3 regions of the Priestia sp. FSL H7-0729 genome follow, and region 3 is predicted to be linked to each of the others. Evidence: riboswitches for the same ligand, from Rfam matches in the RefSeq annotation. Region 3 holds a riboswitch; each other region holds the start of a gene.
The links. Region 3 has a riboswitch for S-adenosylmethionine ahead of metA (homoserine O-acetyltransferase MetA). Riboswitches for the same ligand answer to the same signal wherever they lie in the genome.
Positions count from the first base shown of each region.

Region 1 (10,909 bases), on a different contig from region 3:
TGGATGGAACCGTAACTCTGTCCTCCGATCCCACCTCTGAAGGAACCCAGGTTAATCTGCGTTCTTCCCTTCATTATGATCTGCATCATGCCGCGCAGACTGTAGACGATAGTGAATCACTTGATATCGCGTTTCCCGTGATGGACGGTCCCGTGGGAAGTCAGATCGGCAATGCTATCTTTTCCATCCCCCAAGCTATGGTTACGGTTCAGAAACCGATGACTTTTCCGGTTATATGGATTAGCGTACTATTACTCCTGTCACTGATCCTGGGCTTATTTTTATTTTGGATGAAAAGAATTCTGGACAAGCTGCTCCTCTCTCCCATTCATCATTTGAAGCTCCATGCGGAATCCATCATCAAAGGGAATTATGATGATCATATCCAGTACAACAGGACAGACGAAATGGGCGGCCTTTACGCCATGTTGGATTTGATGCGCACAGAAATCAAACATATGAACGAGCTGCGCATCCAGCAGGAACAAGCACAAAAGGAACTCATCACCAATATATCTCATGATATTAAAACACCGATTACCACGATAAAAGCATACATAGAAGCTATTGAGGAAGGGCTATGTAACGATCAGGAAACGTTGATGGAATATATGAGAGTGATGCGGACACATACGGATAAAACGGCCCGACTTGTGGAAGACCTACTGGTTCATGCACTTCAGGAACTAGGGCAGATCTCTGTGGAACCCCGTGAAAAGTACAGTGGTCCTGTACTTGAGGCTATGTTGAAACCTATTGAACATGTAATACTCACAAGAGGTCTCGTCTATGACGGGCCCAAGTCCAACCACATTCCCAATGTGTTAATCGCTATCGACCCTATTCGAATTGAACAAGTCATTTCCAATCTTGTCGCCAATGCTCTCAAGCATACAGCTCCGGGAGACACGATACGTATAGCCACGGAACTGGAATCCAGGCACTTGAAAGTGACCATCGCCGATTCGGGTCAGGGAATACGTGTGCAGGATATGCCGTTTGTTTTCCAGCGTTATTTCAGAGGACAAGCGAGTCATGCAGACCAACGTGTGCAGGAAGGTACGGGACTGGGACTTTCCATCTGCCAAAGCATTATTGAAGCACACGGAGGCCGTATTTCTTTTACTAGTAAAGAAGGAGAAGGTACGACCTTCCGATTCTATCTGCCGATCTGCTGAGCCACACTAGCGTGGCTATTGTACCACGTGCCTTCAATTTCCGATTCAACACAATTGCCTGTAATACTTTATTCATAATTTGATAAGGCTTCCTCAACATCCCTCCTCTAGAATGAATCCTATACTGCACTCGGGAGTGATTCGACTTGTCCAAAAAAGTGATTATCCGTGCACAGAATCTGTGCAAGACGTACAACAGCGGAAGTGAGCAACATCATGCCATCCGTAATGTCGATCTCGACATCTATGAAGGGGAATTCACGGTCATCATGGGTAACTCTGGCTCTGGCAAATCAACCCTCTTATATCTGCTAAGCGGACTGGATCAGATCACAGCTGGTGAGGTTTATTTTCGTGACCAGCGGATTGACGCTTACAATGAACGGGAAATGTCCGACTTCCGCACCCGCCGGATCGGTTATATCTATCAGAGCATCAATCTGGTCCCGGACCTTTCCATCAAAGAGAACATTGCTTTACCGGGATATATTGCGGGAAATAAAAAGAGTGACATTCAATCCAGGGCTGCTGAGCTGATGAATACTATGGATATTGATGGACAGCGTAACCGCCTCCCCTCCCAGACGTCTGGAGGACAGCAGCAACGAGCAGCCATTGCACGAGCTTTGATCAATGCACCGGATATCATCTTTGCGGATGAACCTACCGGAAGTTTGAACCTGGAACACGGCACAGCTGTTCTCGATATCCTTACGGATATCCACCGGAAAGGACAGTCCGTAGTTATGGTTACACATGATATTAAAGCCGCCTGCCGGGCAGATCGTCTGATCTACATTCAGGACGGCAAGATAGGCGGAACCCTTGAGTTCAATACCTATGAGGAACATCAAATTCAAGATCGTGAAGCGATTATCTTCGCTTTGGTTACGGGGAAGGAATAACGATGGCAGTCATGTTCAAACTTAGCTTGTCGTATCTGAGTAAAAATAAAATTCAAAACTTGTTTATCACCCTGCTCATTTTGCTGTCTACCCTGCTGGTGTCCACATCTGTCATCATTCTGGCCAATACGGGTAACCAGTTCAAGGAGATGCACAGTCGCACCAACGGGTCCCATCAGATATTAACGTTCGACAAAGGACTGAATGATCCCCAAACTGTGCATGACTGGTGGGGCGCCCAGAACGGTGTTCAAGTCTCACCTTTGCTTACTTACCGAACCTTGTCGGGCATCACTTTTGACGGCACTGACATCCCTAACCTGTATCTGTACATGATGAATACACCTCCTCCGCCGTGGAGTGTAGACGAACTTGTATTTGCAAGTGGTTCACAGCATTCAGCTCCTGAGCAAGGAAACGTATGGATTCCAACCTCCATGGCGAATGGTTATAACATTGCTGTTGGTGATACCATCCAATTCAAAACCGGATCTACCATGCTTGACCTCACAGTATCCGCTATTGTTGTGGATGTCCCTTATGGAGCACCATTCACGAATACGGCAAGAATCTGGATGAACAGTACGGATTACCAAAATGATTTTAGTACGCTTGCAGGAAAAGATAGTCACATGATGGGCATCCATTTTGATGATTACAGTACGAACTCCAGCTATTGGGATCGTTATACAAGCGAGACGGGTGCCCCGTTTCTGGAAACCAAAATGGAATTTGAAAGCATCTCATCCTTTTATCTGATCATCAATCAGATCGTCGGGTTCATTATGATTTTCTTAGGGTCCGTCATGATGATTATTGCCCTCATTACGATTGGCTTCACCATATCCGATGCCATTCTGGCCAACTACAAAACGATAGGTATTCTTAAATCGCTGGGACTCACTTCCTGGGGCACCATTGGTACTTACGTGATTCAATATGCCTTGTTGTCCATCATCGCCGTTCTTCCCGGGCTGGTACTAAGCATATTCGTGTCCAAATTCATCATCAACATCTCCGTATCGTCCCTGCGGACTGGCCAGGGTGATATTCCAATGGAGGGCATTGGCACAGCTATTGTTGTAGGGGTACTGTTACTCGTCATGGTTATTGCATTTGTCGTGTTATACGCCAAAAAAGCTCGCACAATCGAGCCTGTTCAGGCTATTCGTTATGGTATGTCGGAGAGCGACAATATACGTATGGCGCGACGAATGAATTCGCCGCTCGCAAACCGGGCCTTGTTTGGACGATTGCCCGTCTCTTTTGTCATCGGCATACGCAATCTGATCAAAAACAGCAAAAGCTCGGTATTGATGTTATTGCTAACGACGATGTCTGCTTCCGTACTTGTCCTCGGGTATGTTGTACTAACCAGCATTACCGGAATCTATCAGACGGCGGCCAAATGGGGTTATGACAATGCTAACATTGCCGCTGTCGTTGTGAACAAAACTACGTTTCCGAGAGCAGAGCTGCAGAACGTATTGGAAGAAGATCCTCGCATCAAAAATGTGGGCTGGCAAGGAAACATCACCGGAGTTATCCTTCCAGATGAGTCAACCGACGTGGCCAACCAGTCTACAAGTCTTTATTTAAGTGTACTGGATGGAAGTTATCAAGACCTTGGTTTTGAGACGTTGAGAGGGAATAACCCAGAACGCGAAAATGAAATTTCAATCGGGGTCAGTGTTGCCAAGATGTTAAACAAGGATTTGGGAGATCTCATGGATCTCTACATTGAAGGAGAAAAGCGCACGTTCATGGTCTCGGGTATCTATCAGGCCATCTCCAATATGTCGGTATCCGGAAGAATCACAGCCCAAGCGGTTCGAAGCGTAAATCCGAATTACGGTGATGTAGATGTCGTGTTTATCAATGTCAACGATCCTTCACAGGCAGGAGCCATTGCTAACCAATTGAATGAGCGATTCAGAGACTCTGCTTCCATCGTCACACAAAAAACGCTGCTGGATTCCGTTTATGCAGAAGCTGCAAGCATCCTTGTGTACCCCATGGCTCTGATTGGTCTGCTGTTCATTTTGGTTACATTTATCATTATCTTCAGTACCTGCCGAATCAGCATTCGCAAAGAGAGCAAGACGTATGGTATTTACAAATCGATTGGTATGACATCTGGAAAAATCCGTTTCTCCATTGCTACTGGAGTATCTGCATTAGCTCTGGTTGGTTCAATGCTAGGAGTCATTGTAGGCGTATACCTTCTCCCCCTGTTACTTGAAAAAGTCCTATCGGGATACGGTATCGTACAGATTCCTCTCATTCTGAACTGGGGAGGCATTATACTCTTTGCTAGTCTGAGTATTCTTGCCGCGGCTCTAGGATCCTGGGCATCGTCCAAAGTGATCCGTCAGGCATCGCCGCGCATCCTTGTCGTCGAATAACATGTAGAAAGAAGAAGTGCTCATGCAGAAGAAGCCCTTTCCTATCCTTTATAAGATAAGAAGGGCTCTTCCGTGCAGATCTGGCTGGGCTGATATACTTCAGCTCCGCCACTTCTTCGCAAGTTCGCCAATCTGATGTGGAGTCGTGCGGCAACAGCCGCCAATGATTTTTGCACCCGCGGATATCCACTGTTCCGAAGCATCACTCATACTGCCACAGGTACCCTGCCCGCTCCACGTCTTCGTTGCTGCATCGTATACTTCTCCCGAGTTCGGGTAGACAATGACAGGTTTATCGCTGGCACGGCTCAGAATAGTCACGGCTTCCGTCACCACTTCCATAGGAGCACAGTTCAGGCCAATTGCCGCAATTTGTGGCTCGGAGCCAAACGTCTGTGCACATACCTCAAGCGATGTGCCCTCGCTGATGCTTGTCCCGTCTTTTAAAGAGAAAGATAGCCAGGCATACGCATGAGGAAACTCCTTCAGCAAATCAATCAGAACCTGTGCTTCCTGCAAGGATGGAATGGTCTCAAAAGCCAGAATATCAGCACCCGCTTCAAGCAACGCCGCCATCCGCGGACGATGGAATGCAGCCAAGGTCTCATCTGACACATCGTAGTGACCGACATATTCCGATCCATCTGCTAGATAAGCGCCGTAGGGTCCAACGGATGCAGCAACCATTGGTCGTGGCCGAGCCAAGACCTCTGTCTCCAATACATCAGACCTTTGTTGTGCTGTTCTGATGACCAGATTGCCGTCCAGTTTGGCTTCCGTATTTTTAACTCCGCCTTCCTGCACTTCTGTCCATACTTCATCTCTCGCCTGTGCAGCCAGTTCCACCGTCTTGCGAATCAGTTCCAACGCTTCTTGCTCGCCGATTCCTCTCTTGCGGAAGCCATCCACCGTCGCCTGATAACTGGATGTAATCGCACAGTCGGCTCCTGCTCGGAAATAATCCGCATGGACCTGAACAATAACATCCGGATTCTCAAGCAACACACGAGCCGACCATAATGGATCATCCAGATCACATCCATGCTGTTCGAGTTCCGTCGCCAGCGCTCCATCCAGAATCATGACCGGATGTTCACGAAGAAGCTGTTCTATAGGGTTAGTCTGTTGTGCTTGTGTCATGTACTTGTCCTCTTTTCTTATTCACACGCTCTGTCAGATAATAAGCTGCGTAACATACTGCGATAAACGGAACCCCACAATACAGCGCAATTCGCTGTGTCGGGTCGAAGGCAATACCTATGCATGAAGCCAGGCATAATATAAATGAAACAATCGGTACCACCGGATACAGTGGTGTGCGGTAGACCAGATCTTTGACCGCATGTCCTTCCCGGATATACTGTCTGCGGAACATATACTGGGAAGCGCTGATGCTCATCCATACGGCAACAACAGCCAGACCCGAAATGGAAACCAGTGTAATGTATACGGTGCCTGGCGCAATGATGCTGGACAGCAAAGCCAGCGCACCCCCCACCATACTAATCAAAAGCGCATTCAGTGGTACCCCGCGTTTGGTCAATCTGGCAAACCAAGGAGAAATCGTCTTTTTATCGGCCAGAGACCAGAGCATTCGCGATGAAGCATACAAGCCTGAATTGGCAGCAGAGAGAATCGCCGTCAGAATAACAAAGTTCATAATGTCTGCTGCATAGGGTACACCTACCCGCTCCATTACCGCTACAAACGGACTTTCCAGTACACTGGCATCCGACATGGGCAGCAAGGCGGACAAGATCACAATCGTTCCGATGAAAAAAATAACCAAACGCCACAGCGTTGTATGAATAGCCTTCAGTATCGTCTTTTCCGGGTTCTCCGTCTCACCGGCGGCAATGCCGATTAACTCAGTACCTGAGAATGCAAAGTTAACAGCAAGCATGGTCATCAATATCGCTGTAGCCCCATGAGGGAACCACCCGGATGCGGTAATATTCGATAGCAATGGAGCCGGTTCAGCATCCGCCATGGGAATGAACCCAAACATGGCTGCGCCACCGATAATAATGAAGATTACGATAGTCACTACTTTTACAGATGAGAACCAGAACTCGGATTCCGCAAATAATTTCACCGTTAATGCATTAAACAGAAAGATCATCAGTGCAAAGAGCGCACTCCATATCCATACGTTCACCGATGGGAACCAGCGCTGCATCAGCAATCCGGCGGCTGTGAATTCGGAGCCAAGCGCAACAGTCCAGGTTAACCAGTATAACCAAGCCACCGTGTAGCCTGTTGCCGGTCCGATATATTTGGCTGCATAACTATGAAATGCTCCCGTCTCTGGCATATGAACAGACAGTTCACCAAGACAGAGCATCACCAGATATACAACGATGGCTCCGATCAGATAGGACAGAATAGTGCCCAGGGGTCCCGCCTGCTGAATAGTGTAACCCGAGCTGAGGAATAGTCCCGTTCCAATGACTCCTCCGAGAGAGAGCATGACCACATGCCGTACCTGCATTTTCCGTTGAAAATGTCCTTTGTCGTTGTTGTTCTCCATACCTGTTGCTCCCTACTCCTTCATCCAGAAAAAACAAAAAAGACCCACTCTTCCTAAAGAGTGCGCCGTTACTGACAAATAAAAACAAACGCTCCTATCTATCAGGCTTTCACCCGCTGGAATTAGCACAGTATCCTTCAGATCTGCTGCTGAGGTTTCTAAGGGCCAGTCCCTCCACCTCTCTGGATAAGAAAATGATTTTTTATAAATATAGCGATTGTTCATGAATGTGTCAATATTTAAATACTGTTGTGTTCACATTCCTCGCTATTCCGTAGAAGACCCCGGATTGATGATGTTGGTCTTGACCTCATACGTAATGGGTACAGTGGCAAAAATTTCATCCCAGTTCCCTTTAACCTTCTTCCACGTTTTTGGATACTTAATACGAATGCTGTCGCGGAAGTCAGCAACATCGACTTTGTAGGTATGCTGGAGCTTGTACAGTAACTGTTTGATCTGTTGCTCGACCAATTCAGCAAAATCTTTTTCTAGCTCTGTCAGATATGCACCCGTTTCTTCTTCTTCCGGTGCTCGCCAATCCTCCATTAGCCATCCTTCGGACTCTGCCTTCACATGGAACGAGATGTCATCGCCAACAACCTTGGGAATGATTTTGGTTTTCTTCTTCTTGATTTCATAGAGTACCGTGAATCCCTCCTTACTATATGTTTTTATGACACCACCTCGGTTTTTGGGGGTAATCCAGGACAGAGCTTCCACATCAGTTTGGCTGAGTTCCCCCAGAAATTTGGTTGTATTTGCAGCGAATATACTGCCTCCGGAGAACTTGTCCTCTCCATTGGCATTCAGCACATTTTGAAGCAGAAAACTGGACCCGGACTGCATCTGGGCATCCAGTTTTGCCAGCGAAACGGGTTCCAGAATCTTGTTGGAAATGTATGCATTGTTCGTAATACCTGTTAGGTAAAATGCAGGAATACGGGAAGGATCATCTGAGGTAAGCACATCAACCGCTCGTTGATGACTAATCAGTACAAGACAGTTCGGTCGAATATCGTTATCCCGGAGTACAAAATCGAGCAATTGAATCAGTCCATACTTTTTAGCTATATCCTTGGAGATCACAATAACCTTCAGATGATGTCCAATGAGTGGACGATCTCGCCGCAAAGCGAACTGACGAAAAATCTGCAACATGGAATCCCCTGTAAGCTGCTCGTTGGAATAAGACTCTTTGCCAGAAGAAGGTGAACCAGATTGTTGACTTTTTTGACTGCTAGCATTTCCAGGGGCAATCTGAACAGTTGCTGTGACATTATTCTGCTTGGGGTAATGCCCGCCCTGTTCTGCGATATTCTTCTCGAATTCAGTCTCTTTTCCAACGTCAATTCCGAGACCTACATACAGACTCAGATCTTCTATCTCGCGGCTGCTCCAGCAACCTGATATTATACACAGGATGAACACAGCACAAGTTACTCGTAAGCACATACGGAATGAAATCATGCGTGTTTGCCTCCTTTTTTGCGAATTATGCTAATAAGCAGCAATACCAGAGGTAATATAGCGAACAAAACTACAGATGCGTTACCTAACATATCCCCCAGTGCAAAAGTTTCAAATACAGTTTTAGGCATCATTGCCGTCAGATAAATGATTGGAAGCAGGGCATACATAATCCTGCGTATCTTCTTTGCCCGAAACAAGTCCCGAATCCCTACAGAAGCACAGTAATGGGTTATGGCAAATGTCGAGAAAATCTGCATAATCCAGATCACCAGCAATAATGATTCGAAACGTTCAAATATCAGTCCCTGTATCTCAAAACTTCGGACCAGATCCAATGTTGGCCACGTTCTGGTCTTAATTCCATCCAAGGATAAACTACCTACGACCATTACAACAGTGATCAGATATACCAGTGTAGAGATGGTTAACCCCCATGTCATCGCCTTGTTGCTTTTCTTCGGATCCTGCATATATGCAGTGATGACTAACATAACTTCGTACCCCGTATACGAGAGTAGCGATGGTTTCATCCCTTTGAGCACAGGCATGATGCCCTCACCCAATACGGGTCTGAGGTTACTAATCTCGAATAGCTGATTACTGAGCAAGATCTCCATGACGAATATAATCAAGGTAATCGGCAGGATGATCTCAAACACACGAATAATGACCACAAGCCCACCGGAGATCATATAGATGCCTATCCACATAAAAACCATCACAATAGCCCATGTAGGCGTACGCTCAAGCAGATACATCCCCGTGACATCGGCCATGACTCTAATCTCGAATGCTGCAATGATCATAAAATACAAAATTGTCGCACAACCGAGTATGTAGGCGATCCAGCGCCCGGTGATTTCCCGAGTAAACTGGAACACGGTTTTCTCAGGAAATCTGCCGCACAGGGTAACCAAAATCAGACCAATACCTGTGACAATGAGCCCAGACAGAAGGATGGAAATCCAGACGTCCGGGGTTCCAACAGCTCTGCTAGTCGTTCGAGGTAACGTCAGAATACCCGCGCCTAGCATGTAGTTGACGATGATGACAACGGCCTGTGTGGTGTTAATTTTCACTTGGGAGTCATTCACTTTGTTGCACCTCCAGACCTTCAATGGATTGTCTACTTCTTGCGATCTGCATCTACCGGATTCGTCATCTCTGGACGTCTTCTCATCATGTTGAGTGGAGCACGAATGACAAAATCTTTCCAATCACTCAAGTGATAGGGAACAGCTGGTGCCACATAAGGCACTCCAAAGCTGGAGAGTCGTGCAAGATGTGTACAAACCAGCAAGAAGAACATAACGACACCAAACAGACCTAGTATTGCAGCACTAAACATGGCAGCAAACCGCAGAATCCGTAGTGTTAATCCCGCACTATAGACAGGAATCGTGAAAGAGGATATGGCTGTAACGGCTACAACGATAACAAGAAACTGACTGATGATTCCCGCCTGTACGGCAGCTTGACCAATAATCAAACCGCCAACGATACCCATCGCAGGTCCAATCGGCTTGGGTAAACGTATTCCCGCCTCTCTCAGGATCTCAATGGAGAGTTCCATGATCAGTACTTCAATAATGGAAGGAAACGGAACCCCAGTACGGGTTTCTATAATCGTTAGTACCAGCTTGGTCGGAATCAACCCTGGATGAAACGATATAAAAGAGACATAGAGCGCTGGAGCAAGAAGGGCCAGCATGGCAGACATAAACCTCAGGACACGGAGAAATGTACCGGGAATCCAGCGTTCATAGTAATCTTCGGGAGATTGGAGCAACATGCTAAAGGTCACGGGGACCACGAGGGCAAATGGCGTTCCGTCCAATAAAATAGCCACTCGCCCCTCGAGCAAAGCACCAATGACACGGTCAGGTCTTTCCGTATTCAGAACCTGCTGAAACGGACTCAGTGTATTATCTTCAATGAGTTGTTCAACATAACCTGATTCCAGCATGGAATCCATATCCATTGTTTTCAGACGCTTTAAGACCTCAGTAACGAGATTCGGATCAACAATATCCTGAATGTAAGCAACCGCCAAATCTTTTTTAACCCGGCTACCCACTTCAAATTTCTGTATAAATAAGTTTTGATCACTTCCATAACGCCGCAAAATGCCAGTATTGTCACTCAACTCTTCGGTAAAGCCAATACGGGGACCACGAAGCAAACCTTCTGAAAGTGGTTCATCCATACCACGCGATTTCCCATGTGACGTCCCAATCAGCATGGCTCCTGGCAGTCCATCCACCAATAATGCATTTTTACCCAGCAGTACTCCAATTGCGAGTTCTTGAAGAGAATGGGTCTCCTGAATCTGACTAACAGGCAGCAATTGACTTTTCAGATATTCGGACAAAAAATTGGCTTGATGAGAGTCAAGAAAACTTTCCTGTTTCAGTTCAG
Region 1 is NZ_JBBOTQ010000009.1:199,707-210,615, forward strand. Features, by position in the region: gene MHH93_RS20205 (sensor histidine kinase) at 1-1,178, shown strand, start outside; gene MHH93_RS20210 (ABC transporter ATP-binding protein) at 1,325-2,083, shown strand; gene MHH93_RS20215 (ABC transporter permease) at 2,086-4,488, shown strand; gene mmuM (homocysteine S-methyltransferase) at 4,588-5,628, opposite strand; gene mmuP (S-methylmethionine permease) at 5,606-7,018, opposite strand; SAM riboswitch class I at 7,110-7,211, opposite strand; gene MHH93_RS20230 (Ger(x)C family spore germination protein) at 7,286-8,488, opposite strand; gene MHH93_RS20235 (GerAB/ArcD/ProY family transporter) at 8,485-9,585, opposite strand; gene MHH93_RS20240 (spore germination protein) at 9,618-10,909, opposite strand, start outside.
Region 1: linked by a shared signal. The riboswitch ahead of mmuP (S-methylmethionine permease) and the one ahead of metA (homoserine O-acetyltransferase MetA) in region 3 are both predicted to bind S-adenosylmethionine.

Region 2 (10,909 bases), on a different contig from region 3:
GCCATGCAGCTTGTTTGCCACGCCAGATTTCCCGGGCAGCACCCGGAATGGAACGGACAATCTGCAAGAGGGACCCGTGATGCTGTTCGCTGGAAGAATCGGTTCTGATGGAAGTCATGATGTGACATCCTTTCATGATGTACTGCATTTAAATGCACAGTCCATGTGGTTTATTCTAAGTATGCGCTGATTATTTGACTTCCACTCGCCAATTTGCTTCACTTAGGGTAAGACAAGGTACAGAAAGGGAGATGAATCGAATGGAACAGATTACTTCCAAACCGGCTTTTGATGTAGCCATCCAATCCCCGCGTTTGACGATTGCCGTATTCAAGGCAGACTGGTGTGGTGACTGCAAATACATCGATCCGTTTATGCCTGAGGTTGAAGAGAAATATGCACGTGAACTGACTTTAATTGAGGTCGACGTGGATCAGGTTGGAACGGTTAGTGAAGAGCAGAATATTCTTGGCATTCCTAGCTTTGTGGCGTATACAGATGGCCGTGAACTTGTACGGTATGTGAACAAGCTGCGCAAGTCGAGAGAAGAGATTGAGCAGTTCCTGGATCGCGCAGTCGAAGTGTACAACACGATCCATAAATGATTATAAAAGTATGACAGGTTCATGTTGTTAAAGGGTATACTAGATGAAACGCCATTTCTCTTGAAATAGGGAAATGGCGTTTGTGTGTTCAGGGCTCTGTTCAAGATGCAATTAACTGGCATATCCCTCATAGATATAACTTCAATGACCTGTCGGTCATTATTTCACCAGACGTTAACATTTTGTCACAAAGCGCGGGCGTCAATGAACATTTTATCCGGTATAATGAATTTAGTTGTGAAATAAGTGTCAAAGTACCGAAACAAGCGGAGAATATTCTTCGCCATCTTAAACCAACAGCGGGTGAGAAAAAATTGAAACACTTAACTTTGTTTAAATGGTTAACCGTATTAACCTGTCTCGTCATGTTTCTGGCCACTTTTGGTGGAGGCATCGTAACCAAAACGGAATCGGGCCTTGGCTGCGGAACAGAATGGCCTTTATGTAACGGAAAACTCGTTCCTGCACATACTGTGGCTTCACTTATTGAATATTCCCATCGTGCTGTAAGCGCACTGGCTGGACTTCTGTCCATAGCCTCGTTTGTTGCTTTTCTGCGGTTCGGCAAGTCACGCCGTGACCTGCAATTGTTCTCTTTCTTAACCTTGGTATTTGTTATCGTCCAGGGTATTATGGGGGCTTTTGCCGTCGTCTTCTCCCAATCTTCAGCAGTTATGGCACTGCATTTCGGTTTTGCACTGATTGCTTTTGCCAGTTCCCTAATGATGGCGCTGGGCATAAGGCAGGAGGCAAAAGATGGTGGATTGGAGCGTCTGAATAAATACCCTCGGGTTAGTAAAAAATTCAGGAATCTGGTCTGGTTTTCCACCATTTACACATATCTCGTGGTATACACAGGTGCATTTGTGAGTCACACGGATTCTGCCGGCGGATGTTCTGGATTTCCGCTCTGTAACGGGCAGATTATTCCTGAGCTTTCGGGTGGGGTAGCGGTTGCTTTTGCTCACCGTGCAGCAGCTGCGTCGCTCGTCATTGTAATCGCAATTTTGGGTCACTTCGCTTACCGTAATCATCCGGACAACAAGGAAATGCGTACTCTGGGTGTGGTATCCGTTGTTCTTATTCTGATGCAAGTAGTCATTGGTATTTTCATGATGGTGACAATGAACCGTCCGGAAGTATACATGTTTGTAGCTCTTGCTCATATGTTGGATATTGCCATATTGTTCGGGGTCTTAACGTATATGAGTTTCCTGGTGTACAAGCTGCATCGCCCGGCTAATCGTTTCTAAGATATAGATCCATTCTTTTTCCAAAGGTACTTGGGCTAAATATGAAAGTCCACCATCCAGTGATGTACATCATTGGACAGGTGGACTTTGTTTGATGTCAGGGGGATCAGGGCAACCTATGGCAAGCAGCAATTACACGGAATGGATGAAGTGTTACGGTGATGAATTCTTGTTGAATTGGAAAAGAGGAGGTTGTATATGCTGCGAACGTTGCTGGGGGAAAAACCGCGTATAAACGAAGGTAAATTGAAGGAAGCGATGGACGCAATGGCGCATACGCTTGAGCTATTTCAACGACAGATGCATGTGGACCATGATCCCACCCATGACTATCGGAAGCTGTATGTGTGGACTCAGGGACTCATCTCCTCTCTGGATGAACTGGAGCAAAGCTGTTTTGCTGCTGCTCATTTTCGTAAAAAGGTCGTTGCAGGTTCAACGGATGATATGACGCCAGCTGAAAAAGCTGAGTATGCCCGGTATGTGTATTTTTACAAAGATGGCTTCATTCGCTGCTTTGCCATTCTGGATAAAGTCGGCACCGTATTAAATGAAATATTCCAGTTGAATACTTCAAATACAAAAGCGCATTTTTCTTATTTTACGGTGTTAAGGCAGTTCGATTATGCGAGGGAGCATCATGATCTTGCGTTGCGATTGATTCAGATCAAGGATTCGTATCGGGAACCGATGAGTAAGCTGCGTAAACGACGTAACATGGAGATTCATTACATGAACTCAGAAATGCACGATGACCTGTGGCAGCTTCACCAGACATTGCAAGGTAAAGTGAAGTTGGAGGATCTGAATCAGCATGTGCAGGAAATGCGTCAAGGCGTGGATATGGTTTGTGAAACGTTAACAACCTCTTATCGTTATATCAATAATATATGGAAAAGAAATAATTCCCTTTGACAAATCGGAATACTTGGAATATACTGAGTTTTAATTAGAATGGTCATAAGGACGAAGATTGAACTAATATTTCAAAGTTTACGTTCACATTATAAAGCATGAACTACATGAACTTATAAAATCCTACAACAACATATTTCTTATCGAGAGCGGCGGAGGGACAGGCCCGATGAAGCCCGGCAACCGATTTGTAACCGACATGATACATGTATCATTCGTTATAGATGTTAGGTGCTAATTCCTACAAAATGGTGCAAGGCACGATTTTGGCAGATGAGAAGGTATATTCTTTCACGTGAAGAGCCCTCTTTGTATCTGCAAAGGGCTCTTTTTTGTACTTAAAGGGGAGTTTTCCTTAAGATCGGGTAAAGATACATGTAGGTGGTTGGAAAGGGGCAAGTGCGATTGATTGAATTAAAAGGGTTAACGAAAACGTACGGCAAAGGGAAAAAAGCTACAACTGCTTTATCCGAGCTGAATTTGAACATCCAAAAGGGTGAAATCTACGGAGTGATAGGCCATTCCGGAGCGGGCAAGAGTACATTGATTCGCTGTATTAATTTGCTGGAAAGGCCTACGGAGGGTGAAGTATGGGTTGACGGGGTCAACCTGACAGCGCTGAGCAAAACCGAATTGCAGCAACAGAGACGCAAGATCGGCATGATTTTTCAACACTTTAATCTGTTATCCTCGGCAACGGTATATGACAATGTAGCTTTTCCACTAAAGCTTGTGAATACACCCAAGGATGCCATTGATCGCAAAGTGAAGGAAATGCTCAATCTGGTTGGTCTGGAGAACCACAGCAACAAATATCCAGCTCAATTATCGGGTGGACAGAAACAACGTGTAGGGATTGCCAGAGCACTTGCGAGTGATCCAAATGTACTTCTCTGTGATGAGGCTACTTCAGCACTTGATCCGCAGACGACAAATTCAATCCTGAAGTTATTGCTCGACATTAACGAAAAGTACAACCTTACGATTGTGCTGATTACACATGAGATGCATGTCATTCAGAACATCTGTGACAAGGTGGCTGTCATTCATCAAGGCGGCATTGTGGAGCAGGGACCTGTAACAGAAGTGTTCCTGAAGCCGCAGCATGCAATTACGCGGGACTTCATGATGCGAGACCATGAAGCAGGACTGGCTCTGGAAGAGACGGCTCTGGCGAATGCAGGCGTTGAACTGCAGATAGGGATTGCTTCCAAACTTGTGAAGATATCCTTTCTGGGGAACAAAACATATGAAGCGATTTTGTCCAGGACGGTTCGTAAGACGGGTGTGGATTTTGCCATCCTGCAAGGGACGATCTCTACGATTAAACAGGTTCCTTATGGTCAGCTGACCGTTCGGTTCGAAGGTGATTCCAATGCGATTGATCGGACGATATCCGAATTGACCGCTGAGGGACTTGATGTGGAGGTGCTACGTTAGATGGATTTTTCAACCGTACGTTGGGAAGAGGTTGGTAAAGCTTCCATAGAGACACTGCAAATCTTGGGTGTATCAGGCCTATTCACCGTTATCTTTGGTTTACCACTCGGAGTTCTGCTGTTTATGACAGCCCGATCTGCTTCGATCAAGTCACGGACGGTGTACATTATATTGTCCTTGATTGTAAATATTTTACGATCAGTTCCATTTATCATATTGATTGTTGCTCTTATTCCATTCACTCGTTCACTCGTCGGTACAGCTACAGGAGTGTTAGGTGTTATACCTCCTTTGGTTATTTCAGCAGCTCCTTACTTTGCTCGATTGGTGGAGACAACGTTGCGAGAAGTTGACCGGGGTGTCATTGAAGCAGCACAGTCGATGGGTGCATCGACCGGACAGATTGTAAGACGGGTATTACTGCCTGAAGCATTACCTGGTTTGGTTGCTGGGATAACCATTACCATCGTTACGCTTGTCTCTTACACGGCGATGGCGGGCATGGTTGGTGGTGGAGGACTGGGAACGCTGGCAATCAATTATGGGTATTATCGTTATCAAAATGAAATCATGATTATATCCGTTGTATTTATGATCATTCTAGTGCAAATTCTCCAGATGGCTGGAGATCGCTTGGTTACATTTTTCACCAGGAAATAACACATAGATAACATGATGGCAAGGCATTTATTCGAACGCCACATGAAAAAATGATTAGAGAAGGGGTTTTACACATGAAAAAATGGTCATTCGCTCTACTTAGTCTTATGTTAATTGCGGTTCTCGCAGCTTGCGGAAACAACAAGGACGCCGATAGTGGCGCAGACAATTCAGCAGGTGCACCACGCACGGTTGAATTGAAAGTTGGAGCTTCACCGACACCACATGCAGAGATTCTGGAAAGTATCAAGCCTGAGCTGGAAGCACAAGGTATTCGTCTGCAAGTCGTTACGTTTAATGACTATGTACAACCTAACCAACAACTGGCTGATAAAAAATTGGATGCAAACTTCTTCCAGCACCAGCCTTATCTGGACACAGAGAATAAAGAACGTGGATTCAACCTCGTTACTGTAACACCTGTCCATGTTGAACCTTTTGGCGGATACTCCAAAAAGATTAAGTCTTTGGATGAATTGGCTGACGGCGCAAAAGTAGCCATTCCAAATGACCCATCCAATGGTGGACGTGCACTGTTGTTGCTTGCGAAGGAAGGCATTATTACGCTGAAAGACAACACAAATATCACATCTACGATTCAGGATATCACAGCCAATCCGAAGAACCTGGATATCATCGAGCTGGATGCAGCCATGATGCCTCGTCAATTGGATGAAGCGGATCTGGTATTCATCAACGCTAACTATGCGCTTGAAGCGAACCTGAATCCGGCAAATGATGCTTTGCTGATCGAAGATCTGCAAGGTAACCCATACGCGAACATCCTCGTTTCCCGTGAGGACAACAAGGATGCAGATGCAATTCAGAAATTGGCTGCTGCCTTGCACTCCGAAGAAGTGAAAACATTCATTAAAGAACGTTATAAAGGTGCGGTTGAACCTGCAACTGAATAATTTAACGATATGTATGATATGATGTGAACTCGTAAGAAGAGGATGTCCCATAAGTCATGATTATGACGGAAGGACATCCTCTTCTTACGTTATTTTGTTTTAATGAAGCTGACACACGCTAAGTCAGAGTTTTTCTGATGTATCAGCGTTGGAATGGTGTTCAGATTGGCGGTAGTAGGATAATTCATTCTGATCAGCATGCTGCTGTTCATCTGCTTCCTGCAGGTACGTCCTCTCGGAGGGAGAGAGTTTTTCTTCATCTCCGTGTGAACTTTTGATTTTGTATCTGATCCAACCGATTAGCCCAAGAACGACAACCAAGATTAAGGCCCATCCTTTTTTGAGCAAAAGAAGAGCGCTGAATTTTTGGGAAGCCGTGTACCCGATTCCGCCCATCAGAAGGCTGTTGAGCCCTATGGTAGATGTTTTGTCAGTCGAAGCATTATATTCCTCGTAGGTATGTCCCGCATTGATCTGAAGTTGATTAAGGACGGTTTCCTCGAATGCCTGGCGGCTCTGTTGAAAGTTGGCCGTATCAATAACCAGAATGGCTGTGATGTACCCTTCACGTGTCAGGAGTTTTACATTGTAATTCACCATGGCTTGCTGATCTGCATTTTTGAAACCAAGGGAGTAGACCAACTGATGTTTGGTCTTATCGTATGCCGGTTCGATATCCCAACCTGTTATGTACGTTCTATATTCAGGATCGAGCTCTCTGTTCTCTTCTTCTGTGCCTCGGATATAACTGCTTAACAGTTCTTCGGCATTCAAATTTTGATCATCATCATGAATATGACCTGTCTTCACGTACTCGAACACGACATACCACGAGCCGGATTCGCTATTGCTGGTCAGGCTTCCGATTTCATTCCCGTTAGGTTTTCCACCACTGTTAAGTATCGAGCGTTGGGTATTGGCTTTATCCAGAAAGGAATGACTTTCAGGGACTTCGAGTGTGGCTTTACCGTCCAGAGAGACCGATGCTGGTCCACTAATCCAATCGTATTCATCAGGTGCCTGGTCACTCTCACTTGCCGCTGATACCTGCAAGGCACTTGAAACTGTGAATACACTCACCATTAGTAGCGTAAGAAAAGATATCCATCTTTTGTTCTTCATATTCATGTAGAGGTCCTTTCAGGTTATATCCTCGACAATACCATAGGTATTTAATTTTATTCAAGATATATTTGGAATTAAAGGTGGATAATCCCTTCTGGATAAGCGAGTTGTGGGAGGACGATAAATCTTTTATACTGGATAGTGACTGCTCTTTGAAGAGGGGGATGAACGTGAAGGGAAAGATTGCCCTCATAACGGGAAGTGCCAAAGGTCTTGGTAAAATGACGGCCCTCAGTCTGGCAGATCAGGGATGTCATATTGCCCTCAATTATGTACACAGCAGAGTAGAAGCTGAGGCTTTAAGGGCTCAGATTACAGCCAAGGGTGTGCGGTGCATTGCTATCCAGGCTGATATATCCAAGGTAGAAGATATCTCTTCATTGGTTGAACAGGTGGAAGACAATCTGGGCAGCATTGATATTTTGGTGAATAACGCGGGTCCATTTGTCCGTGAACGACGATTATTTGCGGATTATTCTGAAGCCGAGGTCCAGATGCTCGTGCAGGGAAATCTGCTGGGGCCGATGTTGCTGGATCAGCGTGTATTGCCAGAGATGAGACGCAAGCAATGGGGACGCATTATCCATTTTGGCTTCAGTCATGCGGGAGAAGCGAGATCATGGCCTCATCGCGCCGTATACGCGGCTGCCAAGGTAGGTCTGGTCTCTTTTACAAAGACACTCGCCGTTGAGGAAGCTCCTTATGGAATTACGGTCAACATGGTATGCCCGGGAGATATTCGCGGTGCCAACAAAGAGAAAACAATTGATGAAATGGCGGGCATCACGGACGAGGAAACGCCAAGAGGGCGTCCTGGCAGCGGTGAAGATATCGCACGAGTGATTACGTACCTATGCCTTGATCATTCCGATTTTATAACAGGCAACATTATGGATGTATCTGGAGGACTTGATCCGATTCGTCCGACCATACAGCGTGAGGATGCTTAAGTTGAGACGGAGAAATGTACGTCGAAACTGGTTCGGGTTAAGGTCATCTTGATTATGACAGTATTAATGACGCTCTGCATATGTACACAAAAAAAAGAGCCCTCCGCTTCTGCGAAGCGAAAGGCTCTTGAGGTTTATTCGTGAAGGATTGATTAGAATACTTGTACGACTTCTTGTACACCCTCAACTTCTTCAAGAAGGGCGCGTTCAATCCCGGCTTTTAAGGTAATAGTGGAGCTTGGGCAACTGCCGCAGGCACCGACCAGTTTCAGCTTAATGATGCCGTCTTCCACGTCAACCAGTTCCACGTCACCGCCATCGCGTTGCAGGAACGGACGAAGCTTGTCAAGAACATCAGATACCTCATCATACATGGTGTCTTGTGCGTTTTCGCTCATATTTTTCAACTCCTTTCCTTCCTATATTATATTACAAATGGCCATAAATTAAAATGGTCAAACAAAGCAGGTGAACCTACATGAGACCGATTATTGAATTTTGTGCCAACAATATGCATTTTGGCACAGATGAAGTCATGGATCAACTGGAAGAAAATCCAGACTATGACGTGATTGAATACGGCTGCCTTACCAACTGCGGCCAATGTTCTATGACTCCATTTGCACTGGTGAATGGTGAAGTTGTCATCACGGACAAAGTGGAAGATCTATATAACGCCATTCTGGCCAAAATTGCCGAAGCCGATGTCTGGGACGAGCTCGATCTCGACTAACCGAGATGGCGCTTGGACATCCAGAGCACACCACTTTTCAAAATACGAGGTACACGTCCCATCATAGACGTTTTGCCCATAAGCCCAAACCCAGACTTCTTGCCGAGTGCACCGAGTGTGCCACGAAGCTTGAGTGGATGTGGATTGGGCTTTTCGCCTTTCCAGAGGGCATGCTGAATATGGGCGATCTGTTCACCCTGTACTTCCGCAGCTTGACCGCTAGGTGCATACGGTACACTGGCACAGTCACCAACCACATATACATCGGTATATTCCGGGATTTGGTAGTATTCATTCAGGACGACACGACCTTGAGGATCTTTGGTCACGTCCAGATCCTGTACCACTTTTACAGGCTGAATGCCTGCAGTCCAGACGACAGCATCCGTTAGAATCTGTTCATCCCGGTTATAGATGGCATTGGGTTCAACACGCGAAATGGCGATATGTCCACGTGTCTCTACCTGATGTTCGTTAAACCATTCATGTACATACACGGACAGACGTTGCGGGAAAGCGGATAATACACGTTCACCACGATCCAGAATGCTGATGTTCAGATCCGGTCTGCTCTCACGAAGTTCGGCTGCCATCTCGACACCACTTAATCCACCGCCTACAATGTGCACATTGCCATAGGCTTTGACTTCATTAAGTCGCAGGTAAGTCTCGCGTGTTTTGCTAAAGCTCTGAATGGTACAGCTGTAGTCTTCAGCGCCTGGTGTGTTGTGGAAACGGTCTGTACAACCCAATCCAATAACAAGCTTATCGTATTCAAGCGGGTCTTGGCCTTCAAATTCAATCTGACGCTGTTCCAGGTCAATTGAAGTAACTTCTCCATAACGGTAAGTAACTTTATCGTTCACTGGAAATTGGATGCGCAGGTCATAATCGGATACGGTTCCTGCTGCGAGTGCGTAATATTCGGTCTTTAATCCCTGAAAGGGGCTGCGGTCCACCAAAATAATCTGTGTATCGGATGGAATCTTACCTTCCAGAAGTTCCTTGATGATGGTGAGGCCGCCATATCCGCCTCCAAGAATGACAAAATTTTTCATGACTCGGCTTCCTTTCTGCATCAGTCCCACTGAAATGGGGCTGTAAACTGTGGAGCAGCTATGCAAAAAACATAGCTGCTCCTTTTGTTAGGATTTGATTAGTTGAAAAGTAGGCATTGAAAATTAAAGATATTATTCAGCAGTTTGCACCACTCGAATTCAAACGTCTCCCTATCATGAAAGCTGCGTTCTGGAGTGGTGCAGGTGCAATATTGATTGTAGATTGTATTTATATCCTATTCGTACACTTGAATTTCATTGTAGAACGTATCACGTTCTACCGGAATACGTCCTGCGCCCTTAATGAGCCATATAAGCTCTTTACGTGTAAGGCCTTCAGGTGTGAGTGCACCTGCCGCATGACTAATCCGTTCCCGAACGATCGTACCGTGTGCATCCGAAGCACCGAAACCAAGAGCGACTTGAGTCAGCTGTGGACCGATGTTAATGAAGTATGCTTTGATATGATCGATGTTATCCAGCATCAAACGGCTAATCGCAATTGTTTTGAGATCCTCATAAGCCGAGTTGCGACGCATAATGCTCGCATTTTTACTTTTTGGCTGCATGGAAAGCGGGATAAAGACCATGAATCCGTTGGTCTCGTCTTGCAGTTCACGAATCTGCACCATATGGTTAACGCGATCCTCATAGGATTCGATCGATCCATACAACATTGTCGTATGTGTACGCATGCCGAGCTCATGAGCTGTGCGGTGCACCTCAAGATAACGGTCCACATTGGCTTTGTCTACACGCATTTTTTTGCGGTATTCATCGGAAAGAATCTCAGCGCCGCCACCAGTCAATGTTTTCAGACCTGCTTTTTGCAGCTCTTGCAGAACTTCTCTGATACTGAGTCCGCTAATCCGGGTGAAGAAATCAATCTCGGCTGCCGTGTAAGCTTTCAGTGTAACATCCGGATATTTCTCGTTTAAAGCGCGCAGGGAATCGACATAATATTGAAAAGGAACATGGTTGTTATGTCCGCCTACGATATGGAACTCACGTACGCCCGGATGAATATGCTGTTCCACATAATCGATCATTTCCTGACCGGATAATGTATAAGAGCCTTCTTCACCCTGGTCTTTGCGGAAATTACAAAAAGCGCAGTGGGCTTCGCATACGTTCGTAAAGTAAAGACTCATGTTCTCGATGAAATATACTTTCTTACCATTCTTCCGCAGGTTGGCCTCATTGGCCAGCTGGCCCAAAGTCAGCAGATCATCTGTTTCATACAGATATACGCCATC
Region 2 is NZ_JBBOTQ010000006.1:240,990-251,898, forward strand. Features, by position in the region: gene MHH93_RS16360 (DUF2515 family protein) at 1-118, opposite strand, end outside; gene MHH93_RS16365 (thioredoxin family protein) at 261-605, shown strand; gene MHH93_RS16370 (COX15/CtaA family protein) at 920-1,858, shown strand; gene MHH93_RS16375 (Cthe_2314 family HEPN domain-containing protein) at 2,057-2,773, shown strand; SAM riboswitch class I at 2,911-3,053, shown strand; gene MHH93_RS16380 (methionine ABC transporter ATP-binding protein) at 3,179-4,213, shown strand; gene MHH93_RS16385 (methionine ABC transporter permease) at 4,214-4,873, shown strand; gene MHH93_RS16390 (MetQ/NlpA family ABC transporter substrate-binding protein) at 4,948-5,787, shown strand; gene MHH93_RS16395 (DUF2167 domain-containing protein) at 5,911-6,909, opposite strand; gene MHH93_RS16400 (SDR family oxidoreductase) at 7,083-7,862, shown strand; gene MHH93_RS16405 (NifU family protein) at 8,015-8,260, opposite strand; gene MHH93_RS16410 (YuzB family protein) at 8,341-8,595, shown strand; gene MHH93_RS16415 (NAD(P)/FAD-dependent oxidoreductase) at 8,592-9,653, opposite strand; gene mqnE (aminofutalosine synthase MqnE) at 9,890-10,909, opposite strand, start outside.
Region 2: linked by a shared signal. The riboswitch ahead of MHH93_RS16380 (methionine ABC transporter ATP-binding protein) and the one ahead of metA (homoserine O-acetyltransferase MetA) in region 3 are both predicted to bind S-adenosylmethionine.

Region 3 (10,909 bases):
TTAGAATATAAAAGCTTTAAGATTTTGACCCGAAAATATAGCGAATGTGTGTTTTTGAACTCATTCGTAAAAGTCAGTAAAATTGCATGGCGATGGTATCGATTTGGAGCGACTTTTGGATTTGCGAAGCAAACCAAGGGAAGCGAGAAGTCGAAACCGGAGCCACACCGGAGCCACAGGAGGTAAATCAATGAGCAACTTAAAAGTATATCAATATGCCAAATGCGGCACATGCCGCAAGGCTGTAAAATGGCTTGAAGCGCAAGGACATGAGCTGGAGCTAATCCCCATTTTCGACACACCGCCATCAGAATCTGAACTAACAGAACTGATCCAAAAGAGTGGGCTAGAGGTGAAGAAGTTCTTTAATACGAGCGGGGAAGTATACAAAGAACAACAACTGAAGGACAAGCTGCCAGGCATGTCCGCTGATGAACAGATTCGTTTGCTGGCTTCCAATGGTCGTCTGATCAAACGTCCGATTGTTACGGATGGAGAAAAGGTGACGGTTGGATTCAAGGAAGAAACGTACGAGCAGGAATGGAATAACGCGTAAACGTGCTGAATATCAGCCTTGAATTGTTCAAAATTCAGGGCTTTTTTGCCTGAACGATGGTTGGCGGAACTATGCTATAATGATAAAATTAGTTTCGATATTTTATATGATAGATTTAGATAGGAGAGAACAAATTCAAGTGAATCAACGTAATGAACCTACTTTGTTGCTGGTAGACGGTATGGCGGTGTTGTTCCGTGCTTTTTATGCGACATCTGCAAGCGGATATATCAGACGTACAAAGGCAGGATTGCCTACCAACGCAGTCTACGGATTTATCCGTTATTTCTGGGATGCGGTTCAGACTTTTGGGCCAAGTCATGTCGTATGTTGTTGGGATATGGGCGGTAAGACGTTCCGCGGTGAAGAATATGCAGCTTATAAAGGCAACCGGGCCGAAGCTCCGGATGACCTGATTCCCCAGTTTGCTCTGATTCGTGAAGTCATGGATAGCCTGGGTATTCCGAATATAGGTGCACAAGGATTCGAAGCCGACGATTGCATCGGGACGCTTGCTAAGTATTATACCGAAGAGACCGATATGAATGTTATGGTACTGACGGGTGACCACGACATGTTGCAACTGATCAATGACCGCACGAGTATCATTATTATGAAAAAAGGCCATGGCAACTACATGGTGTATAACACTGAAACGCTCATGGCCGAGAAACAACTGACACCTCGTCAAGTGATTGACATGAAGGGTCTGATGGGAGATGCCAGTGACAATTATCCCGGAGTACGGGGAATTGGTGAGAAAACAGCGTTGAAGCTTGTACAGGAGTACGGCTCCATTGAAGGAATTTTGAGCAACATGGATAAACTGACCCCTTCGGTGCGTAACAAGATTGAGAATGATCTGGACATGCTTCATCTGTCCCGCAAACTGGCAGAGATTCATTGTGCTGTTCCGGTTGCCTGTGCGCTGGATGTCTGTGAATTGCGTCTTGATCCAGATATGGTGATGGACAAGTTTGAACAACTTGAGATGAAGAGCCTAGGCTCTTGGATGGGAGTGGCAATAGGGTGAGCAACAAGCAGAACGTACGAACAGGCAAAAAGTGGTGGACAGGGGCTATGGCCCTCGTCCTGGCCTTGCCCGTAATTCTTTCGGGAGCAGTAAGTGCGCCACAGACAGTGGATGCCAAAGCAGCAATTAGCACCAAAGTACAGAAAGTAAAAGCAGCAGGACGTAATTTTACCGTACAGACCGTTTCGATTCCGAAGGGAACACCGGTTACCGTGGGAATCGCGAAGAAGCAAGTGGGCCAGACGGCAACATTGCCATCGATTGTGAAGGCCTATGGTGCACAAGCAGCCATTAACGGAGCATTTTTCGAAGCATATAACGGAGCACCAGATCCATACGGTATGTTAATAGCAAATGGTAAGGTCATACATATTGGAAGATATGGAACATCCATCGGATTTAAGGAAGATGGCTCGGCAATTATGGATTCACTTCAGGTGAGTTTGACAGGTAAAGTAACGGATACAAAAGGCAAATCACGCAGTTGGTATGCGACATTTATTAATCGAACACCCTCTGCGAATGCCAGCATTACGATGCTGTATACCCCTGAACGAGGTGCCACAGTTGGGTTCAAAGGTGGCACTGCAGTAGTCATGGAGAAAGGCATCGTGACCAAAAAAGTGCCTAACACCAATGTAGCCATTCCTAAGAATGGCTCCGTATTGGTCTTCACAGGCAACCAAAAGTCTTCTTCAGATCGTTTCACCGTTGGTTCAACCGTAGAAATGAATTACAAATATACGAACGCAGCAGGTAAAGAGATTCCTTGGCAAGATGTGGTGACCGCTGTGGGAGCAGGTCCGCGTCTGGTGAAAGACGGCAAGGTAGCTGTAAATCCGACGAGTGAAGGTTTCAAGGATGCCAAGATTCTTAATGCTTCCGGAGCCAGAAGTGGTATCGCGATCATGGCGGATGGTTCTGTTATGCTGGCTACCGTTTCCGGAGCAACAATCAAGGAGTGGGCAGCGGTGATGCAAAAGCTTGGTGCGAAGCAGGCCATGAATCTGGATGGTGGCGCATCCTCAGGCATGTATGCCGGGGGTAAAATGCTGACCTCACCAGGTCGACTTTTGAGTAATACACTCGTATTTGGTGGCTCTGTTCGTTAAAAGTAAGTGATAATGGGAGGGATGACGCAAATGACACTCACATCTGATCGAAAGCCGGAGGAGGGCAGTACAGCTGTTCTAGCCATCAATGTAGGACTGCCACAACCGCTCCCTGGGCAGAAGCGTGAAGTGCTGAGCGGCATTGTGAAACACCCTGTAACCGACGCGGTTTTCCTGTCATTCACTGGAATGACAGGGGATGCGCAGGCGGATCTGGTGCATCATGGGGGCCCTGACAAGGCCGTTTGTGTATACGATTACAGTCGTTATCCGGAGCTGGAACAGTTGATGGATCGCAAGCTGGACTGGGGAGCTTGTGGAGAAAATCTGACGGTTGAAGGCTGTGCCGAAGAAGTCGTTCGGATTGGTGATGTCTACGAGTTGGGCGAAGCCACAGTGCAGGTCAGTCAGCCTAGACAACCTTGCTTCAAGCTGGGCGCGCGGTATGATTATAAGGAGCTGCCTGCTTATTTTCAGGAGAGTGGACATACCGGCTTTTACTTTCGTGTACTGCAAGAAGGTGAGGTTAAGCCTTCATCCATATTGCGACGGATCAGCACCGACCCAACATCAATGACAATTCTTGAAGCCAATCGGATTATGCATCAGGGGAAAGAAAATATCTATGGTATCCAGGCGTTGCTGGCCATTCCTTCGCTTTCAGATAGCTGGAGGCAAACGTTAATGAAACGATTGTCCAAGCTGGAGAACAAGTAGCAGGGTAATTATAGTACCATCCAGTTACGCACGAATGATTATTTCTTTTTTAAACTAACTTGGGAGTGTGACTAACATGACGATCTTAGGCGCAATTGAAGCAGGCGGAACCAAATTTGTATGTGGCATTGGCACAGAAAATGGAGAGGTTCTGGAACGCGTGAGTTTTCCCACGACGACACCGGAAGAAACCATGGCGCAAGTGATTTCGTTTTTTGAAGGCAAAGGCATTGAAGCTCTGGGCGTAGGTTCATTTGGTCCAATTGATCCGATTGAAGGAAGCCCGACGTATGGCTATATCACTACAACGCCAAAACCACATTGGGGACAGTATAACTTGATTGGCAAGCTCAAGGAGCATTTTGATGTACCGATGACATTCGATACGGATGTGAATGGTGCGGCACTTGGAGAAGCAACCTGGGGCGCTGCACAAGGTCTTGAGAGCTGTCTGTATATCACTGTGGGTACAGGTATTGGTGCAGGTGCTGTAGTTGGCGGTAAAATGGTCCATGGATTGTCACATCCAGAGATGGGACATATCATTGTACGCAGACATCCGGAGGATACATACGAAGGTTTCTGTCCGTATCATGGCGACTGCCTCGAAGGCCTTGCAGCAGGACCGGCCATTAACAAACGTTGGGAGCAACCTGCTTATGAACTGCCTGCAGATCATAAAGCATGGGAGATTGAAGCGCATTATCTGGCACATGCACTGATGAATTATGTTCTCATTCTCTCTCCACAGAAAATCGTCATGGGTGGCGGTGTGATGAAGCAGGAGCACCTCTTCCCGATGGTTCGTAGCAAACTGCAGGAGTTGCTGGCTGGATACGTTCAGCATCCTGCACTTCAATCCAAGATTGACCAGTATGTTGTTTCACCAGGACTTGGTGACAATGCAGGGCTGTGTGGTTCGCTCGCGCTTGCTAAATTGGCATTGAATAAGTAAATTATTAAGGGATTGACGAATTTTACCATTGTGGTATGATATGGGCAACAGCATAGCACGGTTAATGAGGAAGCACCTCTCTTGCATGGATTTTGCAGGAGAGGTGTTTTTTGTGCTGCCTGTAGGTAGAATAATTAAATCGTGTAGGCTGAAAAGTTATAGGGAGGGAACGGAAAATGGAAGTCATTTTCATGAACAGATTGTCCAGAATGTCAGATCAGAATGCAGAGTATGCACAGCTATGGATTGGGGAAGAGGAAGATAGTTGGCAGCTGGGATGGAGTCGCTACGAGGAAGGAGATCGTGAGGACAACATCTGGTATGAAGGGACTTCTTGGGAGGAACTGCTTCATATTTACCGTCACCAGCTTGCCACCCAGATGAGTGAGGGGTACCGACCGCAGTTACAGGGCCTATTTCATGAGAATGATGATTTGAAGTCACGCAGTTATGGTGGACAGCGACTCCATTGTTACAGTGAGTTATACGGTAATGAGCAGTTATATACGGATCTGTGCACCTGGCGCAGGAAGAGAGCCGTATCTGACCGGAAGGCACCGTATTTTATTGCAACGAATCGTCTGCTGCGTTTGATCAGTGCCTTTGTTCCGCAATCGATGGATGAACTGATGCAACTGCCGGGTGTAGGGGAGAGCAAAGCAACCGACTATGGTGCGGAATGGATGGAGATTACGAACGGTTTGGAGCGTTCAACGACATTCCCGCTGGAATGGGTATACACGGCGCTGAAGGAAGAAGAGTTTGAGAGCTGGTTATATAAGCAGAGAGAGCAGAAGTACAAGCAGGAACTTGATAAGTTCACCACGCGCAAGCAGGTGCTTGAAGGCATGAAGGAAGGGTATACGTTAGAGGAGATTGTTCAACGATCCGGATTATCCCGACGCGAGTTAATTGAGCTGTTAGAGGCACTGGATCACGAAGGTTATGACACCGATTGTCTTCTTGATGTGGAGCTGGCGGTGATGCCAGAGAACGAACAAGAGGCTGTATGGAGTGCGTATGAGGAGCTGGGAGATACCTTCCTGAAGCCAGTATTACATAAGGTGTATGGAGGAGATAAGCCCGACGGAGGAAGTCTGGAGCAGGTCTATGAAAGACTGCGCATGATTCGAATCCGCTTTCGTCGGCATGCAGAGACAGAGCGGAACGTAGGTTAGTTTTAGGATATTAACAAAGACGAGGCGGATCTCCAAGTGGAGCGCTTCGTCTTTGTTATTTCACAAGAGTTCATACCCAGTCTTTTTTGCGGAAAATGAAGAACATGCTCAGGCCCAGTGTAACCATCAGGCCAATTACAACAAAATAGCTGTATTTCCAGTTAAGCTCGGGCATATTCGTAAAGTTCATGCCGTATATACCGGTAATGACCGTAAGCGGCATGAAAACCGTTGTAATGGCGGTAAACACACGCATGATCTCATTCGCCCGGTTCGCAATACTGGACTGGTAGGCTTCTCGTAAGTTGCCCATCAAGTCCCGATACGTCTCAAAGGTCTCCGATATTTTTACAGCATTCTCATAGATGTCACTGAAATACTTTTGCAGTTGATCATCGATGAGACGCAGATCTTTTTTGTTCAGTGTATTAATGACCTCTTTCTGAGGTCCAAGCACTTTTTTCAACCATAGAATCTCACTGCGCAGCCCGATGATTTCATTCAGATGTGACTTTTTGGTATGCATCAGAATGTCTTCCTCAAGCTTCTCGATCCGAGCTTCAATCCGGTCACCTACGGTGAAATAATTATCAACGATCAAGTCAACCAGCAAATACAGCAGACGGTCCGGTGTACTGATTTCCTGTTCCCACAGGATTGGTTTCAGTGTGCGTAATTCGCTGACCTTCTGCTTTGTAACACTAATGATGAAATGTCTGCCGAGGAACAGGTTGACTGCACGCAGAAATATCTCTTCATCATCGAAACGAATGCTATTAATCACAATAAAATAATGGTTCTCATAAATTTCAATCTTCGGACGTTGTTCTTCGTCACTAAGACAGTCTTCCACAGCCAGATCATGCATCAAGAACAGCGGCTGAAGTACCGCCAAATCGTCTACGTCTGCATCAATCCAGTAAAATCCTTCCGCTGGTGGAGTCAGCGCCTGCTGAATGTCGTCCACCGGAATAAATACACCGTTGTTTACCAACCGGATTTTCATCGTTAATCTACTCCTTCTGCACCCGCCAACTTGGCGGATATTATCATTATGGGCGCAAAAAGAACAAATCAGCCGGTCGGCAGCGGAGCCTGGAGATCAGGGCTGCGTTCACTATAAGATCAAACGGAAGTCACGTCCCGCTGCCGGCATGCTGATGTCAATTCTCTATGCAGTTTGTCGGAATTCGGCTGCCAGTCAGGCCTCGGGTCGCCATCCATTTAATATGTCACCTCTCACATAAGGGTTTATAACACCTTGTTTAGTATACCGCTGGTACAAGGTGCTTTCAAGCGCAAAAATGTGTCTATTTCGCGCCCTGAGGCAGTGTATGACAACGGATGATGAACGGTTCCGATCTGGACAGCAGACATAGAACTGCAACTTGACGTGAGGGCATTAATGTAATAAAGTAGACGGTGAACCATATTAAATTACAATCTAATACAGCGAAATCTTATCAAGAGTAGGTGGAGGGACTGGCCCGATGAAACCCGGCAACCGGCGGTATACCGCACGGTGCTAATTCTTGCAGCGACCAAGTGTCAAGTGGCACTGTTGTAACTGAGAGATGAGAGAGGCGCATATCTATTTACATATGACCTTTCTCGAAATCCGAGGAAGGTCTTTGTCATATGCCCCGACTTCTCAGCAGTGATTTTCGCTAAGGAACTTGAGGTTGTATGTAACGTTGGATATGAAGAGCAATTCAATGTTTTTACAAGCTCAAGGCAGTCTATAACTGTATTGATGTGAAGACATCAAGCCAGCGTTAGCTGCATCTATCTATGCACAAGGAGGAGTTAGACTTACCATGCCAATCAAAATACCCGATACGCTACCCGCAAAAGAAGTACTTGAAGGAGAGAATATCTTCGTCATGGATGAAACTTCTGCCTACCAGCAAGATATTCGTCCACTCCGTATCGCTATATTAAACCTGATGCCTACAAAGGAAACGACCGAAACACAATTGCTTCGTCTGGTGGGAAACACGCCTATTCAAGTGGATGTTGTTCTCGTACATCCCAAATCTCATACATCGAAGAATACATCTCAGGAATATCTGGATTTGTTCTATAAAACCTTCGATGAGATTGAACACCGCCGTTTCGATGGCATGATTATTACCGGTGCCCCTGTGGAACAGATGGATTTCGAAGACGTGAACTATTGGAATGAAATCCAGGAGATCTTCGAATGGACCAAAACCAATGTGACATCCACCCTCCACATATGTTGGGCTTCCCAGGCAGGTTTATACCATCATTTTAACGTCCCTAAAGTTGCACTGGATGAGAAGTGTTTTGGCGTTTTCCCGCACACCATTAATAAACCACATGTTCCATTGTTGCGTGGATTCGATGAAGTATTCAACGTCCCACACTCCCGTCATACGGAAGTGCGACGTGAAGATATTGAAAAGAATGAGAAGTTAGAGATTTTGGCTGAATCCGAGGAAGCGGGTATTTTCCTGGTTGCTACCAAAGACGGCAAACAGATTTTTGCCACAGGACATGCCGAGTATGATCCCTTCTCATTAAAGTGGGAGTATGACCGAGATACAGCGAAAGGGATGGATATCGCACTACCTAGACATTATTATCCGAATGACGACCCTTCGCGTATACCACCGGCTACTTGGCGAGCTCATGCGAACTTATTATTCTCTAATTGGCTTAATTACTATGTGTATCAGGAAACACCTTACGATATTGGCCCGCAAATCTAATCGAGATTACAGGAGGATGCAGCAATGGAAGACAACAACAAGTTGAAAATCGAAAGCCGCTTAGCACAAATTGGGTCCATCAATGAACCGGTAACAGGCGCCATTAACTTTCCGATCTATCAATCCACTGCGTTTCGCCACCCGAAGCTAGGACAAAGCACGGGGTTTGATTATATTCGTACGACGAATCCAACCCGTAAAGTATTGGAAGAAGCAGCCGCAGCGCTGGAGTCTGGTGATGCAGGATTTGCCTGTAGCTCGGGTATGGCTGCACTGCAAACGATCTTTGCCATGTTTGGTCAAGGGGATCATCTGATTGTATCGTTGGATCTATACGGTGGAACCTATCGTCTGCTTGAACGCATCCTGTCTCGTTTCGGCGTAACTGCCAGTTATGTGGACACGAATGACCTCGCAGCACTGGAAAATGTTCGTCAGCCGAATACCAAAGCGGTATTTATTGAGACACCAACCAATCCACTGATGATGATCACTGATGTGGAAGCCGTTGCTTCCTGGGCGAAAAGTTACAACCTGTTGACCATTGTTGACAACACGTTGTTGACTCCATTCTTCCAACGTCCGATTGAACTGGGTGCCGATATCATCATTCATAGCGCTACCAAATATCTGGGCGGACACAATGATGTGCTGGCCGGACTAATTATTACCAAGGGTGAGGCATTGTCTGCAGAGATGGCGTTCTTGCATAATTCCATTGGAGCGGTTTTGTCTCCGAGTGACTCCTACCAGTTGATGAAAGGCATGAAAACGCTGGCTCTTCGCATGGAGCGTCATGAGTACAATGCACTTACCATTGCCAAATACTTGCTTGAGCATCCAGCGGTGGGTGAAGTCTATCATCCAGGTCTGTCGGATCATCCGGGATATGAAGTTCAGAATAAACAATCCACGGGAAACACAGGTATCTTCTCTTTCAAAGTGAAAGATGCACGTTATGTTGAACCATTGCTGCGTCATATCAAACTGATCGCTTTTGCCGAAAGTCTCGGTGGAGTGGAATCACTCATGACCTACCCGGCAGTACAAACGCATGCGGATATTCCGCTTGAAATTCGTGATGCTGTAGGTGTGGATGATCGACTGCTCCGGTTCTCTGTAGGCATTGAACATGCGGATGATCTGATTGCGGATCTTGGCAATGCGCTGACAGCTGCACAGCAGGAAGTTGAAGGAGGCGTGCACTCATGAGTGAGTCCAACAATAAGCCCAACTCCGAGTTGAAATTTGATACCAAATTGCTTCATTTCGGTGATGAAATCGACAAAACAACTGGAGCCTCCAGTGTACCGATCTATCAAGCATCAACATTCCATCATTTTGATATCTTCAATCCGCCTCAACATGATTACAGTCGTTCGGGTAATCCGACACGTCAGGCTCTGGAAGATTACATTACATTGCTGGAGGGCGGGGCACGAGGATTCGCCTATTCATCGGGGATGGCTGCGATCTCCAGCGTGTTCATGATGTTCTCCGCAGGGGATCACATGATTGTAACGGAAGATGTATATGGAGGCACGTATCGGTTGCTTACTTCCATATTAAGCCGTATGCAGATTGAGACGACCTTTGTGGACATGACCAATATAGATGAAGTAAAAGCGGCGCTCAAGCCAAACACCAAGGCAGTTTATATGGAAACACCGTCCAACCCAACTCTGCGTATTACGGATATCGCGGCCGTAACTGACTGGTCGAAGGAACATGACCTGATCACGATTCTGGATAACACTTTTATGACACCTTACTATCAGCGTCCAATTGAGCTTGGCGTGGATATTGTCGTACATAGTGCTACCAAGTTTCTTGGGGGTCACAGTGATGTGTTAGCGGGCCTTGCCGTTGCTCGCACGGAATCACTTGGTGTACAACTGAAACAGTTGCAAAATGGACTTGGAACTGTACTCGGGGCACAAGAATCCTGGCTTCTGATGCGCGGGATGAAAACCTTGGGGGCTCGCATGGCTCATAGTGAACGGAGCACAGCCAAACTGGCGGCATGGCTTAATGAGCGCAGTGATATCACCGCTGTCTTCTACCCTGGACTGGAGGATCATCCGGGCCGCGAGGCACATGAGCGCCAGTCAACAGGATATGGAGCTGTCGTTTCATTTGATGTCGGTTCAGGAGATCGTGCAAAAGCGGTTCTTAACCGGGTGAAGCTACCCATTGTTGCTGTAAGCCTGGGAGCTGTGGAGAGCATTCTGTCCTACCCAGCGATGATGTCTCATGCAGCAATGCCGGCTGAGGTTCGCCGGGATCGTGGCATTACAGATGGGTTGCTGCGTTTCTCGGTAGGTCTGGAAGATATTGAAGATCTGATTGTAGATTTGGAACAAGCACTTCAGGAATCCTAGCAAAAGTGAGTGACCAAATACGCCTATCCGTATCACTTAAGTTCGAATCAATTCCATTCTATATGTAAAAATTTTTACTTATTTTTAAAGCACCTGTACATAAGGTGCTTTTTTTCACATGTAACCTGTGTTACGATATGTGGAGTACAGAAATGCGATGTTGCCACCAGAACTTGCTTCTCTTGAACAAGTTGGGACGGATCGTTATATAATTTCTCTTCATGAGGGAGGCTTTTTTACGA
Region 3 is NZ_JBBOTQ010000002.1:428,556-439,464, forward strand. Features, by position in the region: gene MHH93_RS08450 (arsenate reductase family protein) at 191-556, shown strand; gene MHH93_RS08455 (5'-3' exonuclease) at 696-1,589, shown strand; gene MHH93_RS08460 (phosphodiester glycosidase family protein) at 1,586-2,701, shown strand; gene MHH93_RS08465 (MOSC domain-containing protein) at 2,732-3,418, shown strand; gene MHH93_RS08470 (ROK family protein) at 3,495-4,373, shown strand; gene MHH93_RS08475 (HRDC domain-containing protein) at 4,550-5,551, shown strand; gene corA (magnesium/cobalt transporter CorA) at 5,622-6,557, opposite strand; SAM riboswitch class I at 7,009-7,132, shown strand; gene metA (homoserine O-acetyltransferase MetA) at 7,369-8,286, shown strand; gene MHH93_RS08490 (PLP-dependent transferase) at 8,311-9,498, shown strand; gene MHH93_RS08495 (trans-sulfuration enzyme family protein) at 9,495-10,667, shown strand; gene mqnC (cyclic dehypoxanthinyl futalosine synthase) at 10,909-10,909, shown strand, end outside.